Regions from separate parts of the Inquilinus sp. NPDC058860 genome, predicted to be linked through region 1. Evidence: riboswitches for the same ligand, from Rfam matches in the RefSeq annotation. Region 1 holds a riboswitch; each other region holds the start of a gene.
What was found. Region 1 has a riboswitch for cobalamin ahead of cobU (bifunctional adenosylcobinamide kinase/adenosylcobinamide-phosphate guanylyltransferase). Riboswitches for the same ligand answer to the same signal wherever they lie in the genome.
Positions count from the first base shown of each region.

Region 2: linked by a shared signal. The riboswitch ahead of ACFW16_RS20735 (ABC transporter substrate-binding protein) and the one ahead of cobU (bifunctional adenosylcobinamide kinase/adenosylcobinamide-phosphate guanylyltransferase) in region 1 are both predicted to bind cobalamin.
Region 3: linked by a shared signal. The riboswitch ahead of ACFW16_RS13305 (GNAT family N-acetyltransferase) and the one ahead of cobU (bifunctional adenosylcobinamide kinase/adenosylcobinamide-phosphate guanylyltransferase) in region 1 are both predicted to bind cobalamin.

Region 1 is NZ_JBHYMS010000038.1:16,616-22,540, forward strand. It holds gene ACFW16_RS23290 (sugar ABC transporter ATP-binding protein) at 1-981, shown strand, start outside; gene ACFW16_RS23295 (ABC transporter permease) at 978-2,033, shown strand; gene ACFW16_RS23300 (acyl-CoA desaturase) at 2,110-3,291, shown strand; cobalamin riboswitch at 3,333-3,545, shown strand; gene cobU (bifunctional adenosylcobinamide kinase/adenosylcobinamide-phosphate guanylyltransferase) at 3,663-4,187, shown strand; gene cobW (cobalamin biosynthesis protein CobW) at 4,197-5,225, shown strand; gene cobN (cobaltochelatase subunit CobN) at 5,225-5,925, shown strand, end outside.
Region 2 is NZ_JBHYMS010000031.1:7,240-13,164, forward strand. It holds gene rpsD (30S ribosomal protein S4) at 1-173, opposite strand, end outside; gene ACFW16_RS20725 (ABC transporter ATP-binding protein) at 317-1,081, opposite strand; gene ACFW16_RS20730 (FecCD family ABC transporter permease) at 1,078-2,112, opposite strand; gene ACFW16_RS20735 (ABC transporter substrate-binding protein) at 2,109-3,149, opposite strand; cobalamin riboswitch at 3,182-3,413, opposite strand; gene ACFW16_RS20740 (hypothetical protein) at 3,636-4,358, opposite strand; gene ACFW16_RS20745 (restriction endonuclease) at 4,437-5,375, opposite strand; gene ACFW16_RS20750 (hypothetical protein) at 5,383-5,658, opposite strand.
Region 3 is NZ_JBHYMS010000016.1:6,997-12,921, reverse strand. It holds gene ACFW16_RS13315 (hypothetical protein) at 1-477, shown strand, start outside; gene dapF (diaminopimelate epimerase) at 553-1,401, opposite strand; cobalamin riboswitch at 1,496-1,707, shown strand; gene ACFW16_RS13305 (GNAT family N-acetyltransferase) at 1,801-2,388, shown strand; gene ffh (signal recognition particle protein) at 2,557-3,954, shown strand; gene ACFW16_RS13295 (VOC family protein) at 3,968-4,363, shown strand; gene rpsP (30S ribosomal protein S16) at 4,406-4,774, shown strand; gene rimM (ribosome maturation factor RimM) at 4,832-5,380, shown strand; gene trmD (tRNA (guanosine(37)-N1)-methyltransferase TrmD) at 5,382-5,925, shown strand, end outside.

The sequences.
Region 1 (5,925 bases):
GCCCTGTCGCCGCCGGAGATCGAGCGGCTGTTCGGCGTACTGCGCCGGCTGCGCGACGAGGGGCGCAGCTTCGTCTTCATCTCGCATTTCCTCGACGACATCCTGCGGATCTCCGACACCGTGACGGTGTTCCGCAACGGCCAGCGCGTCACGACCGCCCCGGCCGCCGGGACCGACAAGATGATGCTGATCGACCGCATGATCGGCACCGGCCACGACGAGCTGGAGGAAAGCTACACCGGCGAGTTCCGGCTCGACCCGAAGCCCGGCCACCCGGTGGTGCTGTCGGTCGACGGGCTGTCGCTGGCCGGCCGCTACCGCGACATCTCGCTCGAGGTGCGGGCCGGCGAGGTGCTGGGCATCTACGGCTTCATGGGCTGCGGCCAGCTCGAGCTGGCGCGGACCCTGTTCGGCAAGCTGCCGTCCGACAGCGGCCGGATCTCGGTCGCCGGGCGCCCCGCACGGCTGTCCAGCACCGCCAAGGCACGGCGGGCCGGCATCGCCTTCGTGCCGGAAAGCCGGCGGGCGATGCTGTTCCACCACGAGCCGATCTACAAGAACGTCTCGATCAGCATCCTCGACCGGATCTCGCGCTGGCTGCTGAAGCCTGAATCCGAGCGCGGCATCGCCCGCAAGCATGTCGAGGCGCTGCGCATCCGCACCCCGCATGTCGATGCCGAGATCGGCGCGCTGTCGGGCGGCAACCAGCAGAAGGTGGCGCTGGCCAAGTGGCTGACCTACCCGCCGCGGGTGCTGATCCTGAGCGAGCCGACCCGCGGCATGGATGTCGGCGCCAAGGAGGATGTGGTCGGCATCGTTCGCGGCCTGCGCGACCAGGGCATCGGCGTCGTGGTGGTCTCGGCCGAGCCGGAGACGGTGCTGGCGCTGGCCGACCGCATCCTGGTGATGCGCAAAGGCGAGATCGCCCGTGAATTCGCGGACGGCACGGTCAGCAAGGACCGCCTGCTCGAGGCGGCGTGACGAGGAACGGAAACCTGATGGGCGCGCAGACCACACAGACCACCCCCGGCCCCGGCGCCCGGATCGGCGCGATGCTGGGCAGCCAGCTGCGCAACATCGCGCCCTTCATCACGCTGATCGCCCTGCTGGTGTTCTTCGGCGTCGCCAGCCCGTCCTTCCTGACGGTCGACAATTTCAGCAACATCCTGAACCAGGTCTCGGTCACCGCGATCATCGCCGTCGGCCTGACCTTCGTCATCCTGTGCGCCGAGATCGACCTGTCGGTGGCCGCCATCGCCAATGCCGCCGGCATCGTCGTCGCCTTCTTCACGCTGCAGGAATCCTATGTGAACATCGCCAACGTGCCGCTGCCGGGCTGGGCCGCGATCCTGGTGGCGCTGGCCAGCTGCGTGGCGCTGGGCCTGATCAACGCCTTCGGGGTGACCCGGATCGGCATCCCGTCCTTCATCATGACGCTGGCGATGATGCAGATCGGCGCCGGCATCTGCGCCATGCTGGTGCGCGGCCAGATCGCCTATGCCGTGCCGCCGATCCTCGTCACCCTCGGGTCGGGGTCGATCGGCGGCATCCCCTGGATCGTGATCGTGGCCGGGATCACGCTGCTGGTCGCGCATCTGGTGCTGACCTATACGCGCTTCGGCCGCTACGTCTACATGGTCGGCGGCAACCGCGAGGCGGCGGAGTTCTCCGGCGTCAACGTCCGGGTCATCATCGGCGCGGTGCTGGTGATCTCGGCGGTCTGCTCCGGCCTCGCCGGCATGCTCGGCGTGGCCTATTTCGGCAGCGCCCAGCAGAACGAGTTCGACACCTTCCTGCTCGATGCCATCGCCGCGGTGGTGGTCGGCGGCACCAGCCTGTTCGGCGGCCGCGGCGGCATCGGCAACACCATCATCGGCGTCTTGATCCTGGGCGTGCTGAACAACGGCCTGGACCATGTCGACATCGACAGCTTCCTGAAGATCCTGATCCGCGGCCTGATCCTGCTGGCGGCCCTGGTGATCAACGTCTACGCTCAGCGCCTGCGGACGGTGCGCGGCGCTACGCCCGCTTGACGGCGTCGCGCCGATCCCTATCTAGGGGACGCCCGGCGCCCTTTCGTCGAGGTCGATGCACCAGAGACGAGCATAGATGACGGAGCCCATGGCCACCTCGCAGACCGGCCCGGCCGCGCCTACGGACGACCACGAGGACATCCTGTATCCGGAGGCGGGCCCGTTCGTCCTGCTCCATCTCGCCAGCTTCGCGGCGATCTGGACCGGCGTCACCTGGCAGTCCGTCGTGATCTGCGTGGTCCTGTATTTCCTGCGCATCTTCGCGATCGGGGCCGGCTACCACCGCTACTTCGCCCATCGCGCCTATTCCACAGGCCGGGTCTTCCAGTTCATCCTGGCCTTCCTGTCGCAGAGCACGGCGCAGAAGAGCACGCTGTGGTGGGCCGCCAAGCACCGGCACCACCACCTGCATTCCGACACCGAGCATGACGTGCACTCCCCCCGGCACCGAGGCTTCGTCTACGCCCATCTCGGCTGGATCTTCTCGACCCGCCACCGCACGACGGATCTGAGCAAGATCGCCGATTTCACGCGCTACCCCGAGCTGATGCTGCTGCACAAATACGAGCTGACGCCGGCCGTCATCCTGGCCGCGATCACCTTCCTGATCGGCGGCTGGCCCGGGCTGGTGGTCGGCTTCGTCTGGAGCACGGTGCTGGTCTATCACGGCACCTTCTGCATCAACTCGCTGGCCCATGTGCATGGCCGCAAGCGCTACGTCACCGGCGACGATTCCCGCAACAACTGGCTGCTCGCCCTGATGACCATGGGCGAGGGCTGGCACAACAACCACCACGCCTATCAGAGCAGCGTGCGCCAGGGCTTCCGGTGGTGGGAGGTCGACCCGACCTTCTACATCCTCAAGGCCCTGTCCTGGTGCGGCGTGGTCTGGAACCTGAAAACCCCGCCCGAGGCCGTGCTGCGCAACGAGCAGCGGCTCGGCACCAAGATCATCGAGCGCGCGGCGGCCGAACTGGCGGCGACCTTCCCGGTCGAGCGGATCGCGGCGGCGCTGCACGAGGCGCGGGCCCACGCCCATGCGCCGACCCTGGCCGACATCCGCGACGCCCTGGCGACCGCGCAGCACAAGACCGTGGATCTGCTGGCCAAGGCGCATGTCCCGGGCTTCCCGACGCGGGACGAGATCCGCCTGCGCGCGACCGCGATGTTCGCCAAGACCCGGTCGATGGAGGACATCGTCGAGCGCGCCCATCGCCTGATCCTGGAAGCCCTCAGCAAGCGCCTGGCCGCGGCCTGAGCCGCGGCGCCGATTGACCGCCCGTCCCACGCCGCCTACTGTGCCGCCATCGCGCAACCGGTTCCCCGAAGGCGGACGCCAGAGGGGTGAAAAGGGAACGCGGGATGGTCTTGTCCTTTCAGGCCTGATCCGCGGCTGCCCCCGCAACTGTAGGCGGCGAGCCCACCTCCGACAGCCACTGGCCGATGGCCGGGAAGGCGGAGGCAGGCGACGACCCGCGAGCCAGGAGACCTGCCGGCGAGGCGATGCGTGCGAACCGCCGGGCGGGGTGAACCGGTGGCGCGGGATGCGCGGCGCCTTCGGTGCCGTCTCCGGCGTCCAAGCCCTGTCCGGCCGAGCGAGGGGCGAGGGCGTGTTGCATCGACCGACTGATGTCTGAGCTGCCGGCGGCGACGCTGGTGCTGGGCGGCGCCCGGTCGGGCAAGAGCCGCCATGCCGAGGCGCTGGTCGAGAGCCAGCCCGGCGACTGCCTCTATCTCGCCACCGCCGAGGCCTGGGATGCCGAGATGGTGGAGCGGATCTCCCGCCACCAGACGCAGCGCGGCTCGCGCTGGCGCACGGTCGAGGCGCCGCTGGAGCTGGTCGCGACCCTCGGCCAGGTGGCGGGCCCGGGCCGTGCCGTGCTGGTCGACTGCCTGACCCTTTGGCTGTCCAATCTCATGCATGCCGACCGCGACATCGCCGCCGAGACCGACCGGCTGGTGCGCTGGCTCGCGGCCCCGCCCGGCCCGGTGGTGCTGGTGTCGAACGAGGTCGGGCTCGGCATCGTCCCCGACAACGCCCTGGCCCGCGCCTTCCGCGACCATGCCGGGCGCCTGCACCAGGCCGTGGCCGCCGTCGTGCCCGCCGTCGTCTTCGTCGCCGCCGGCCTTCCCCTGACCCTGAAATCCGCCTGAGGACCCCGCATGCCCGCCAAGATCCCCGCGACCGTCGTCACCGGCTTCCTCGGCGCCGGCAAGACCACGCTGATCCGCCACCTGCTGCAGACCGCGAACGGCCGCCGGCTGGCGCTGATCATCAACGAGTTCGGCGATGTCGGCGTGGACGGCGACCTGCTGCGCAGCTGCGGCGACGCGACCTGCCGCGAGGAGGATGTGGTCGAGCTGGCCAATGGCTGCATCTGCTGCACCGTGGCCGACGACTTCATCCCGACCATCGAGAAGCTGCTGAACCGCGCCGACCCGCCGGAGCATATCGTGATCGAGACCAGCGGCCTGGCCCTGCCCAAGCCCCTGGTCAAGGCCTTCGGCTGGCCGGAGATCCGCACCCGGGTGACGGTCGACGGCGTCATCACCGTGATCGACGGCGCCGCCATGTCCGAAGGCCGCTTCGCTCCGGACGAGGCGGCCCTGGCGGCCCAGCGCGCAGCTGACGAGGCGCTGGACCATGACAGCCCGCTGGAGGAGCTGTTCGAGGACCAGCTCGCCTGCGCCGACATGGTGATCCTGAACAAGACCGATCTGCTGGACGAGGCCGGACTGGCGACGGTGTCGTCCGACCTCGCGTCCCAGCTGCGGCCGGGTGTGAAGGTGGTCAAGGCCCGGCACGGCGCCATCGACGCCGCGGTGCTGCTGGGCCTCGGCGCCGCGGCCGAGGACGACCTGGCGGCGCGCCCCTCGCATCACGATGCGGAGGAGGAGCACGACCACGACGATTTCGAGAGCTTCCATGTCGACCTCGGCGTGGTGTCCGACCCGGACGCCCTGGCGCGCAAGCTGAAGCCGGTGATCGAGGCGCACGACATCCTGCGGCTGAAGGGCTTCGCCGAGGTCGCGGGCAAGCCGATGCGCCTGGTGGTGCAGGCAGTGGGCGGCCGTATCCAGCACTATTACGACCGCGCCTGGCGGACCGAGGAGCCGCGCGGCACCACCCTGGTGGTGATCGGCGAGCGCGGCTTGGACCGCGCCGCCATCACCGCCGCGCTGGCGGCTTGATGCATCTCCTCGCCGCCAGGCCGGGCAGCATCGCCGACGGGTCGGAGGCGGTCGATCTGGGCCAGAGCCCGGGCGATATCGTCGTCCTGACCGCGGCGGACACCGAACTCGCCTGCCTGTCGGCGGCGCGGGCCGGTCTCGGCGAGGATTTTCCCCGGCTGCGCCTGGCCAACCTGCTGCAGCTCGGCCACAACCTGTCGGTCGACACCTATGTCGACGACGTGGTGGGCCGGGCGAAGCTGGTGGTCGTGCGCCTGCTGGGCGGGGCAGGGTACTGGCGCTACGGCATCGAGCAGGTGCACGCCGCCTGCCGGCGCGAGGGCATCGCGCTGGCCGTGCTGCCGGGCGACGACAAGCCCGACGCCGATCTCGACAGCCTCTCGACCCTGCCGGCGGAGGCGAGGGGACGGCTGTGGCGCTATCTGGTCGAGGGCGGCATCGAGAACGCCCGCAGCTTCCTGGCCTATGCCGCCACCCTGGCCGGCCACGATTTGCCCTGGGCCGAGCCCCGGCCGCTGCTGCGGGCGGGGCTGTACTGGCCGGACCTGCGCCATCCGTCGTTTGCGGAGATCGCCGGGCGGTGGCAGGACGGTGCCCCCGTCATCGGCCTGGTATTCTATCGCGCCCTGGTGCAGGCCGGGAACCTGGCGCCGGTCGACGCGCTGGCGGCGGCGCTGCGGCGGCGCGGGCTGAACCCGCT
Region 2 (5,925 bases), on a different contig from region 1:
TTCAGCTTCTGCTTGGACATCAGCTGCGTGCCGAAATCGGTCGGCTTCTTGCGCCGCTGGCCGTGCTGGCCCGGGCCGTATTCGCGGTTGTTCAGCGGGCTCTTCGGACGGCCCCAGAGGTTGACGCCGAGGCGGCGGTCGATCTTGTGCTTCGAATTCAGGCGCTTGCTCACGCGCTCGATCCTCTCTCATGTTGTCCCGGTAGGCCCCGCCAAAGGCAGGGCGGGGCGCCGGCTCATGCGCCGGACCCGCGTTCCCAGGAATGGAAGCGGTGAAGAACGCCATTCTGGGCCGGATGTCAAGCCTGAAGCCGGTTTCAGCCCGGCAGGTAATGGATATGCGGCCGGCCGTGATGCGGCGACCGTTCGACATGGGCCCGCACCCCGAACACCTCGCGGATCCGCGCCTCGGTCAGGATCTCCTCCGGCGCGCCGGCGCAGACCACCCGTCCCTCCCGCAGCAGCGCCACGGCGTCGCAGAACATGGCGGCCAGGTTGAGGTCGTGCAACGCGACGATGCTGGTCGCCGGCAGCCGCCCGACCAGCGCCAGGATCTCGAGCTGGTGCTGCACGTCGAGATGGTTGGTCGGCTCGTCCAGCAAGAGCTCGGTCGGCGTCTGGGCCAGGGCGCGGGCGATCTGCACCCGCTGCCGCTCCCCGCCCGACAAGGTGTGCCAGGGCTGGCCGCGCTTGTCCGCGAGCCCGACCCGGCGCAGCGCCTCCTCCACCGCCGCGTCGTCCTGCCCGGTCCAGGCCGAAAGGGGGCCGCGATGCGGCGTGCGGCCGAGCCGGACGATGTCGAGCACCGTCACCTGGGCCTCGGTCGCCGCCTGCTGCTCGACCAGGGCGACGCGGCGGGCGATGGCCGCGCGCGGCAGGCCGGCGATATCGGCGCCGCCCAAGGTGATCACGCCGCTCTCCACACGCCGCAGGCGGCAGATCAGGCGCAGCAGGGTCGACTTGCCGGCGCCGTTCGGACCCAGCAGGCCCAGCATCCGGCCGGGCGCCGCCTCCAGCGTGACGCCGTCGACGATCATCCGGCCGCCGGCGGCCCAGCGCACGTCCTGCGTCGCGATGGTCATGCCGCCCGCCTCGCCCGATAGAGCAGCAGCGCGAAAGCCGGCGCGCCGAACAGGGCGGTGACCACGCCGATCGGCAGGACCTGCTGCGGGATGATGATGCGCGAGACGATGTCGGCCAGCACCATGAAGACGGCGCCGATCATCGCCGAGGCGGGCAGCAGCCGGGCATGGCCGGGCCCGACCAGGAAGCGCGCCGCGTGGGGGATGACGAGGCCGACGAAGCCGACTGACCCGACGATGCTGACCATGGTCGCCGTCATCGCCGCGGTGGCCGCGAACAGCACCACCCGCACCCGGGTCACGGCGATGCCGAGCGAGGCGGCGGCGTCCGCCCCGAAGGTGAAGGCGTCGAGCGCGCGGGCGTGCAGGAGGCACAGGACGAAGCCGAGCGCGGCGACCGGGACCGCGACCTGGACGTCCGGCCAGCGCACGCCGCCCAGGCTGCCGAGCAGCCAGAACATCACGCCGCGCGCCTGCTCGGCATTGGCCGAGGTGGTGACGATGGTCGAGGTCACGGCGTTGAACAGCTGCGACCCGGCGACGCCCGCCAGGATGACGCGGTCGGTGCCGCCCCCGGTCCCGGCCGCCAGCAGCGACACCAGGACGAAGGCCAGGACGGCGCCGATGAAGGCGCCGCCGGACAGCGAGAGGGCGCCGCCGCCCACCCCCGCGATCATCACCGCGACGGCGCCGGTCGACGCCCCGGCGGAGATGCCGAGGACATAGGGCTCGGCCAGCGGGTTGCGCAGCAGCGCCTGCAGGATCGCGCCGGACAGGGCCAGCGCGGCGCCGCAGCAGGCCGCCACCAGGGCGCGGCTGAGCCGGTAGTCCCAGACCACGCCTTCCTGGATCGGGCTGACCGCGAAGCCGGCGCCGAGCAGCCCGTTGGCCAGCACCCGGACCGTGGTGGCCAGGGGGATCCGCATCTCGCCGATCGACACGGCGAGCGCGATGGCCGCGACCAGCGCCGCCAGGGACAGCGCGGCCAGCAGGGCGCGGACGCCCCAGCCGCCATCGAGGAGCGGCCTCATCCCCCGAGCCCGAAGCTCTTGATGCCGCGGGCCAGCGCCTCGATGCCGTCGACGGCGCGGATCGAGGGCTGCATCGCCTGCACGTCCATCACCACGAAATGCTTGTCCCTGACCGCCTGCAGCCGGCTGGCCACGGGATCGCCGGCGAGGAAGCCGAGCTTCGCCGCGATGTCGTCGGCCGGGTAGCGGCGGCGGCTCATCTGCCCCAGCACGATGATCGCGGGGTCGGCGGCGGCGATGCGCTCCCAGCTCACCAGCGGCCACTCCTCCTCCGTGGTGATGACGTTGCGGGCGCCGAGCTGCCGCAGGATCCAGGCCGGCACGCCGTTCCTGCCGGCGACGAACGCCTCGCCCGCGACCTCCTTGCTGGAGAACCAGAACACCACCGGCACGCCGCCCGCCTGCCGGCCGGCCACCGAGGCGATGGCCGCGGCCTCACGCTGCCGCAGCTCGGCGACCAGCGCCTCGCCCCGGTCGGACATGTCGAAGATCCGGGCCAGGTCGCGGATCTCCCGATAGACGAGGTCCATGGTGAAGAGCTGCCTGCGCACGCCGTCGCCGCCGCCGGAATTGTCCTTCGCGACGCAATCGGCCGGCGAGATGTAGGTCGGGATGCCGAGGCCGGCGAACTGCTCGCGCGTGCCGACCGAGCCCTTCGGCCCGACATGCCATTCGAACTGGGCCGTCACCAGCTCCGGCTCGGTCCCGACCACGGATTCGAAGCTGGGGTCGTTGTCGGCCAGGCGCGGGATCTTCGCGTTCGCCGCCTCATAGGCCGGCAGCACCGGGCCGAACCAGACGGCGGTGCCGACGATGCGGTCGGCCAGGCCGAGCGACAGCAGGATCTCGGTGCTGCTCTGCCCGATCGACACGGCGCGCCTCGGGGCGTGGTCGAAGGTGACGTCGACGCCGCAGTTGCGGATGGTCAGCGGATACTGCGTCGGGTCGGCCCAGGCCGCCGGCGACAGGACCAGAAGCCCGGCCAGGGCCAGGGCACGCGCCAGAACGCACGAAGAAAAGGACCGGAATGCCGCCATGATGCCTCCTGCCCGGGCCACCCCGCCCGGGAAACGGATTGCGCTGCGACGGCAGGTCTCCTGGCTCGCGGATCATGGCTTCGCATCGGCCTTCCCACCCGCGCCGCGGGCAGTGGCATGGCCCTCGAGGGACCACGAGGACGCTCGGCGATCCGCTGACAGTTGCGGGGGCAGCCACGGATTCCGCCCACCCATGCACTTGATGGGGGGCGCCACCGTGTTCCCTTTTGATCCCGGATGGGAACCGTCGCCGCGATGTGTATCAGCACGGCCGAGAGCCGGTCAATCGAGGGGAATCGGACATCCCTTTCTGTCATGCCCGGGCTTGACCTGGGCATCCAGAAATGTCGAGGCCGCTCCGGGTGGCCCCTGGATCCTCGGGTCAAGCCCGAGGATGACAATAGAAATTGAAACCCTCTCCTCTCCTACGCCCGAAAGTCCTCGACCAGACACCCGTAAGCTCGACATGGCACCCGGCGACGGCGCTCAGCTGCTGTCCGGCTTCGGGAGCCCAGGCGGCGGGCGGCCGTCTTCGAGCGTGTCCGGCCGTTCAGGCCAGCCGTCTCCGGCCTCAGTCACGGCAATGCATTCCGGTTCCGCACCGGGCGGACTGCCGGAGGCATCGTCATCGGCCTCAAGGACGTCGTCCCAGCCCTGCGGCAGCCGGCTCGGGTCCAGCCGGCGGCCGAGCCAGCGGCAGACCTCCCGCACGAATTCGTCGGGCGGCAGCGTGTCGATGCGGACGTCCAGGACCTCGTCCTCGGTCAGCCTCTCCCACACGTCGGCCCGCAGGCGTTCGGTCGCCTCGGGATCGACGGTCCCGCCGACCCCGGCGAGGTCCGCCGCCTCGGCGGCCGTGACCGCCTCGACCACCGCCTGCACCGCCTGCTCCCGCCGCCGGCGGCGGCGCTCCAGCGCCCCCGACTCCTTGGCCGCGGCCCGGCGGTGCAGGTGTTTGCCGCGGACCCGCTCGGCCATGGCGATCGACAGGCGTATCGAGCGGGACAGGCGCGACTGCATCAGCGCGAAATCCGGCGCCGCCTCCCGCCCCGCCGGCGTCACCGACTGCTGCTGCAGCGTCATCCGCTTGGACCGGATGTCGATGTCGACCACATCGCGCAGCTTCTCCAGCGCCCATCCCGTCCAGTTCAGGTCGGGATCGGCCGGCCGGGCCTCGGTCGCGTCGCGATCGGTCTGCGCCATGCTCATGGAACGTATCATGAACATGATCGCGAGCTAAGGCAATAGGACGTTGCGCAAACTCATCTCGCCCGTCGGGCGGCGGAATCACTCGTCCTCGGTGAAGAAGTCCTCGTCCAGCCGCTTGAACTCGATCGCCCGGCTGACGCGGACGCCGACATCGTGCTCGATCATCAGGTCTGCGAGGCGCTGGCCGTCGATCAGGATCACCCTCTGCGAGAGGTGCTGGACGAAGTCTTTCGCCTGCTGGCTGAAGCCGGAGGTGGTGACGAAGACGCCCTTGGTCGCGCCGCGCCCGACGAGGCTGCCGACGAAGGCCTGGACGTCGGGCCGGCCGACGGTGATGCCCTCGGCATAGCGCTTGGCCTGGACGTAGATGCGGTCCAGCCCCAGCCGGTCCTCGTTGATCTCACCGTCGATGCCACCGTCGCCGCTGCGGCCCAGCCGGGTGGCGGCGTTGCGATGCGAGCCGCCATAGCCCATCGCGACCAGGAGATCGACGATCACCTGCTCGAAGAAACTACGGCTGTTCTGCAGGATGCGCTGCAGCAACTCGTCGCGCAGCGCCGCCTGCAGGGCGAGATGGGCGGCCTCGATCTGCTCTTCCGGCGTGGTCGTGGCCGTCGGCTCGGAGACCGCCAAAGAGGCTTCGGGGGTCAAGCCAGCTTCAGCGCCCGCCTCTGCACCGCCGCGATAGAAGTCCCGGAAGCTCGGGTACTGCTGCAGGAGCTCTACATCGATCCGCTCCGGATTGCGCGCGAGCAGGGCGCGCCCGGCCTCGCTGGCGACGAAGCGGCCGCGGCGGGGCGAATCGATCAGCCCGGCCTTGCCCATGTAGAACTTCGCCCAGTGGATCCGGTTGCTCAGGATCTTCTGCCGGCCGCTGGGCAAAAGCTGGTCCCGCTCCTCCGCGGCCAAGCCGAATTCGTCGGCGATCCGATCCTCGAGATCGGGCACGCGGGTCTCGCCCAGCGCGGCGTGCCGCAGGACCGGCAGCATCAGGGTCTGGTAGTCGGGGATCGCCATCGTCGCCTCACGCCATTGCCTTGCGCGGCCGGCCGCGCCGCCCCTTGGTCACGGCGCCCTTCGCCGCCCGCTCGGCGCGGATGCGGTCAAGCAGGACCAAGGCCGGCTCATCCGCCGAGTCCTGCGGCACCAGCTCTCCCCGGAACGCCTTGGCCAGCACCGCCTGGTCCAGCCGATCGAGCAGCTTGCGGGCGCCCTCCGCCTCCGCGGCCAGGCGGTCGATCCGGACGAAGGCAGCCTCGATGTGGCGGACGATTTCCGCTCGCTTCTCAGGGCTTGGCATAGGGATTGTCACGGTTCGTAGGGCCTGTTGGCTGATGTTGCGCATCGACAACTGGTTCCCTGACGAGATCTCCTCCAACTGGCGACGCCTCTCCGGCGATCTGAGGTACCAGAGCACCCATTGTTTGATCGGCTCATGAAATTCCAGCCGCAGAACTTTGTCACTCAGTACAGATTGCCTGGATCCGAATCAACGATAACGCAGGCGCCGACCAACTCGATCGTGTTGTCGGTCGGCCGCGATCAGGAAGCCGCCGGTGCCGGCCGC
Region 3 (5,925 bases), on a different contig from region 1:
GATGTGGTCGATTTCCCGGCCCTGCGCCGGCAGGTGCGGGAGGCCGGATGGCAGGACACGGTGATGCGGCCCGGCGCCGTCTTCGCCGCCGCGATCCGCCGCGACCGCCTGGACGGGCTGGACGAGGCCGTCGGCGCCGCCGGCCGGATCGCCGACCGGGTCGGCCCGGCGCAGTCGGTCGAGCTGCTGCGCTATGTCGACGACGTGCCGGAGTTGCGGCGCGTGGACGAGGTGTCGGCGGTGATGGGCGACCGCACCCTGGCCGTGTTCAAGGTGCTGAAGCGAGGCGCGCTGACCACGGTGAAGGCGACCATCCGCTGGTCGCGGCGGCTGGCCGACCTGACCGCCACCGTCCTGTTCGGTGCGATCGGCTTCGTCTTCGCCCTGGCGTACTGGCTGCGTCTGCTGCTGCTCGGCCTGATCTATGCCCTGTGGTGGGGGTGCCGGGCCTGCCTCGCCGCCCGTTCGCTGCCGTAGGTTGGGTTCGCCGGGGCGAACCCAACATCCCGCCGTTTGCTCGGTCCCTGTTGGGTTCGCGGTCGCGAACCCAACCTACGCGGCTTGCCCGTCCAGCAGGCCGCGCGACAGGATGCCGGCGAAGCTGGTCTCGGCCGGGCCGGTCATCAGCACATGGCCGTCGCTCTCGCGCCACTCGATCAGCAGCGTGCCGCCGTCCAGCTCGACCCAGGCGGTGCGCTCGGCCAGGCCGCGGCGCACGGCGGCCACGGCGGCGGCGCAGGCGCCGCTGCCGCAGGCCTGGGTGACGCCGACGCCGCGCTCCCACACCCGATAGCGCAGCCGGTCGCGGGCCAGCATCTGGACCACGCCGATATTGGCGCGCTCCGGGAACAGCGGGTCGTGCTCCAGCACCGGGCCGACGCCGTCGATCTGCACCTTCTCGGCATCCGGCACGAAGAACACGGCGTGCGGGTTGCCCATCGACACCCCGACCCCGTCCGACAGCGCGCCGGAGGACACCGGCAGATGCAGCGTGTCGGCCTCATGCACCAGCGGGATCTCCTGCCAGCCCAGCCGGGCCGGGCCCATGTCGACGGTGACGCCGCCCTGGGGGGCGCCGCGGCATTCCAGCAGGCCGCCGCGGGTCTCGATCACGGCCCTGTCGGCACCGGTGTCGGCCATCACGAGCGCGGCGACGCAGCGCGTGCCGTTGCCACAGGCGCCCGATTCGGTGCCGTCGGCATTGAGGATGCGCATGAACACGTCGGCGCCCGCGGTCTCGGTCGGCTCGATCACCAGCAGCTGGTCGAAGCCGACGCCGCGGTGCCGGTCGGCGATGCGCCGCGCTTGGTCAGGATGGATCGTGATCGGCCGCTCGCGCGCGTCCAGCACCACGAAGTCGTTGCCCAGCCCGTGCATCTTCCAGAACGGCAGCCCGTCCATCGCCCGCTCCCAAGGTCTCTCTTCTCATATGGCATCAACCGGCCCCTCGGTGCGAGGGCCGAGCCCTGCGTGATCGACAGGGCGAGGGCCGGCCGCTAGCATGGCGGCCGACGGTGCCCCGGGAGACCGGGGTGAAAAGGGAAGCCGGTGCGCCTTCGTTCAGCGAGTGAATGGCGGGCAAGGCCGGCGCTGCCCCCGCAACTGTAGGCGGCGAGCCCGCGCCCGAAGCCACCGGCTGATTCCGGGAAGGGGGCGTGCGGCGGCGACCCGCGAGCCAGGAGACCTGCCGTCGGATTTGTGCGTGTGACGGGGCGGGGTGTCCCCGGGCGGCGCGTCGGGCGGCAGCGAGTCCGGCCGGCTCCCTCCCGCGACCCCCTGCCGAAGGCGGGAGACGCTGTGGTGTCCGATCTGACCGTGCGGCCGATGGTGGCCGCGGATGTGCCGATGCTGCTCGACATGCTGCGCGAGCTGGCGGCGTTCACCGGCGACCCGGCGGCGATGACGGCGCAGCGCGCCGATCTCGACGAGGCGCTGGCCGAGGTGCCGCCGCGCTTCCGCGGCCTGATCGCCGAAGACGGCAGCGGCGTGGTCGGCTACGTCAGCTACATCATCGACTATTCGGTCTGGACCGGGGGCGACTTCATCCGGGTCGACGACGTCTATGTCCGCGAGCGGGCGCGCGGCCGCGGCATCGGCCGGCAGCTGATGCGGGCCCTGGCCGATATCGCCGTATCCCAGGCGATGCGGGTGCGGTGGGAGATGGCGTCCGACAATGCCGATGCCCACCGGCTGTATGCCGGCATCGGCGCGGCGCCGGAGAACAAGACGATCTGGCGCTGGCCGGTCGCCTCCATGGAGGCGTTCCTCGACCGCAGCGAGCCGCCGCCGTCGACCGCCGAGGGCGCCGTCCCCTCCGAGGCCGGCCGCGGCCTGCCGGGCGAGGACGGCTTCATCCTGGTGCTGCGCCGCGACGGCGGGGCGGGGTAGCCGTTCCGCCGCATTGACTCCGCGGCTCCATCCGCCTAGAAGACCGACCGTTGCGGGATCGGCCCGCAGCGAGACCCCATGGGGTGCCGCCAGTCCGCGAGTGTCGCGCACTGGCGCTTTTCTGTTTGGGGTCCCCGGTTTCGGGTTGGGCGAATTCGAAGGGCGATCATGTTCGAAGGTCTGAGCGGCCGTCTCGGCGACATCTTCGACCGGCTTCGCAAGCGCGGCGCGCTGACGGAGGCCGATGTCGGCGCCGCCCTGCGCGAGGTGCGCGTGGCGCTGCTCGAGGCCGATGTCGCCCTGCCGGTGGTCAAGGACTTCGTCGACAAGGCGCGCGAGCGCGCGGTCGGGGCGGAGGTGCTGCGCTCGGTCACCCCCGGCCAGCAGGTCATCAAGATCGTCCATGACTGCCTGATCGAGATGCTGGGCGGCACGCCCGGCGAGGCGCCGGACCTCAACGCCGCGACCCCGATCAACCTGATCGCCGTGCCGCCGGTGCCGGTGCTGATGGTCGGCCTGCAGGGTTCGGGCAAGACCACCACCACCGGCAAGCTCGCCCTGCGCCTGAAGGACCGCGACAACCGCAAGGTCCTGATGGCGTCGCTCGACACGCGGCGCCCGGCCGCGCAGGAGCAGCTGAAGATCCTGGGCGAGCAGATCGGCGTCACCACCCTGCCTATCGTCCCGGGGCAGGAGCCGCTGGCCATCGCCCGCCGCGCCATGGAGCGCGGCCGCCTCGAGGGCTTCGACGTCGTCCTGCTCGACACCGCCGGCCGCCTCGCCATCGACGAGGAGCTGATGGCCGAGGTGGTGGCGATCCGCGACGCCACGAAGCCGACCGAGACCCTGCTGGTGGCCGACGCCATGACCGGCCAGGACGCGGTCAACGTCGCCCGCACCTTCCACGAGCGGGTCGGCGTCACCGGCATCGTCCTGACCCGGGTCGACGGCGACAGCCGCGGCGGCGCCGCCCTGTCGATGCGCGCCGTCACCGGCCAGCCGATCAAGCTGATCGGCGTGGGCGAGAAGATGGACGCGCTGGAGCTGTTCCATCCCGACCGCATCGCCAACCGCATCCTCGGCATGGGCGACGTCGTCAGCCTGGTCGAGCGCGCGGCGCAGACGATCGAGAAGGCGGATGCCGAGAAGCTCGCGGCCAAGATCCAGAAGGGCGAGTTCGACCTCGAGGATCTGGCCTCGCAGCTGCGCCAGATGCGCAAGATGGGCGGCTTGCAGGGGCTGATGGGCATGCTGCCCGGCGTCGGCAAGATCAAGGACCAGATGAAGACCGCCGGCATGGACGACAAGATGATCAAGCGGCAGGAGGCGATCATCTCCTCGATGACGCCGATCGAGCGCCGGAACCCCAAGATCATCCACGCCAAGCGCAAGGTGCGGATCGCCGCCGGCTCCGGCACCTCGGTGCAGGACGTGAACAAGCTGCTGAAGCAGCACCAGCAGATGGCCGACATGATGAAGCGGATGAAGAAGCTGGGGAAGGCCGGGATGATGCGCGGCATGCCCAAGCTGCCGCCCGGCATGCTGCCGCCCGGCTTCAAGATGTGAGGAGGGGATCGTCATGACCATGATGTTCGATCACGTCTCCATCGGCGTCGCCGACCTGGCGCGCAGCCGCGCCTTCTACGACGCTGCTCTGGCGCCGCTCGGCTACGGACGCATCCGGGATTTCGACGACGCCGTGGGCTACGGCGAGCCGTTGCCGGCCCGGAACGGGCATTTCTGGATCGCCAAGCCGGGGGAGGACCGCCCCACCCCGATGCCTGGCCTGCACCTGGCTTTCCGGGCCTCGGACCGCGCGGCGGTCGATGCCGTCCACGCGGCGGCGCTGGCCGCCGGCGGCCGCGACAACGGTGCGCCGGGCCTGCGGCCGCATTACCACCCGAACTACTACGGCGCCTATGTGATCGACCCCGACGGCCACCACGTCGAGATCGTCTGTCACGACGCCGCCTGAGCTTCCCCAACACAGCAAGTTGACCCTGAGGAGAGTACCGCAATGTCCGTCAAGATCCGCCTGACCCGCGGCGGCGCCAAGAAGCGCCCGTTCTACTCGATTGTGATCGCCGACACGCGCAGCCCGCGCGACGGCCGCTTCATCGAGAAGGTCGGCACCTACAACCCGATGCTGGAGAAGGATCATCCGGAGCGCCTGGTGCTGAAGGCCGAGCGCATCAAGCATTGGCTGTCGGTCGGCGCGCAGCCGACGGATCGCGTCGCCAAGTTCCTCGGCCAGGCCGAGCTGGCGCCGATGCCGACCTATCCCGAGACGCCGAAGAAGTCGGCGCCGAAGGCGAAGGCCCAGGAGCGCGCCAAGGCTGCGGCCGAGGCCGCCGCCAAGGCCGCCGAGGCTCCGGCCGAGGCCTGATCCGACCGGGCGCCCTTGCCCCGCACGGGGTGAGGGGCGCCGGCCGGATTCTTCCCCATGGCTCCATCCTCCAAGGTCTGCGTCGGCCAGATCACCGGGGCGCACGGCGTCCGCGGCCTGGTGAAGGTCAAACCCTTCACCGCCGCCCCGGAGGACCTGACCGCCTATGGCCCGGTCTCGGACGAGGCCGGGGCGCGGCGCTTCGCCCTGCAGCTGCTGTCCTGGGCCAAGGACCAGTGGATCGTGAAGGTCGAGGGCGTCGCCGACCGCGACGCGGCCGACGCGCTGCGCGGCCTGCGCCTCTATGTCGACCGCGCCGCGCTGCCGGAGACCGAGGAGGACGAGTTCTACCATGCCGACCTGATCGGCCTGCCGGCGGTGCTGGCGGACGGATCGGTCTTCGGCACGGTGCGCGCGGTGTTCGACTTCGGCGCCGGCGAGATGCTGGAGATCGCTCGGGTCGAGGGCAGCGCCGTGATGGTGCCCTTCACCCGGGCCGCGGTTCCGGTGGTCGACATCGCCGGACGCCGCGTCGTGATCGATCCGCCGGCCGGCTTGCTGGAGCCGGCGGAGCGGCCGCCCGACGGCGCGCAGGACGAGGCCTGACATGGCCTGGACCGCCCGCATCCTGACGCTGTTCCCGGAGATGTTCCCGGGCCCGCTCGGCCAGTCCCTGGCCGGACGGGCGCTGGCGCGCGGCGACTGGATGCTGGAATCGGTGGACATTCGCGGCTTTGCGCGCGATAAGCACCGCTCGGTCGACGACGCCCCGTTCGGAGGCGGCGCCGGCATGGTCATGCTTCCCCAGGTTCTGGACGACGCCGTGCAGGCGGTCCGCCGCCCGGGGGAGCGGCTGATCTATCTGAGCCCCCGCGGCCGGCTGCTCGATCAGGCGCTGGTGCGGGAGCTGGCGGCGGAGCCGGCGATCGTCCTGCTCTGCGGCCGGTACGAAGGGGTCGACCAGCGGCTTCTCGACGCCCAGGGGGCGGAGGAGGTCAGCCTGGGCGATTTCATCCTGTCCGGCGGCGAGATCGCCGCGCTGGCCCTGATCGACGCCGTGGTGCGCCTGCTCCCCGGCGTCATGGGCAACGCGGAGAGCGCCGGGGAGGAGAGTTTCGGGGCCGAGTTCGGGGCGGGTCTCCTGGAGTACC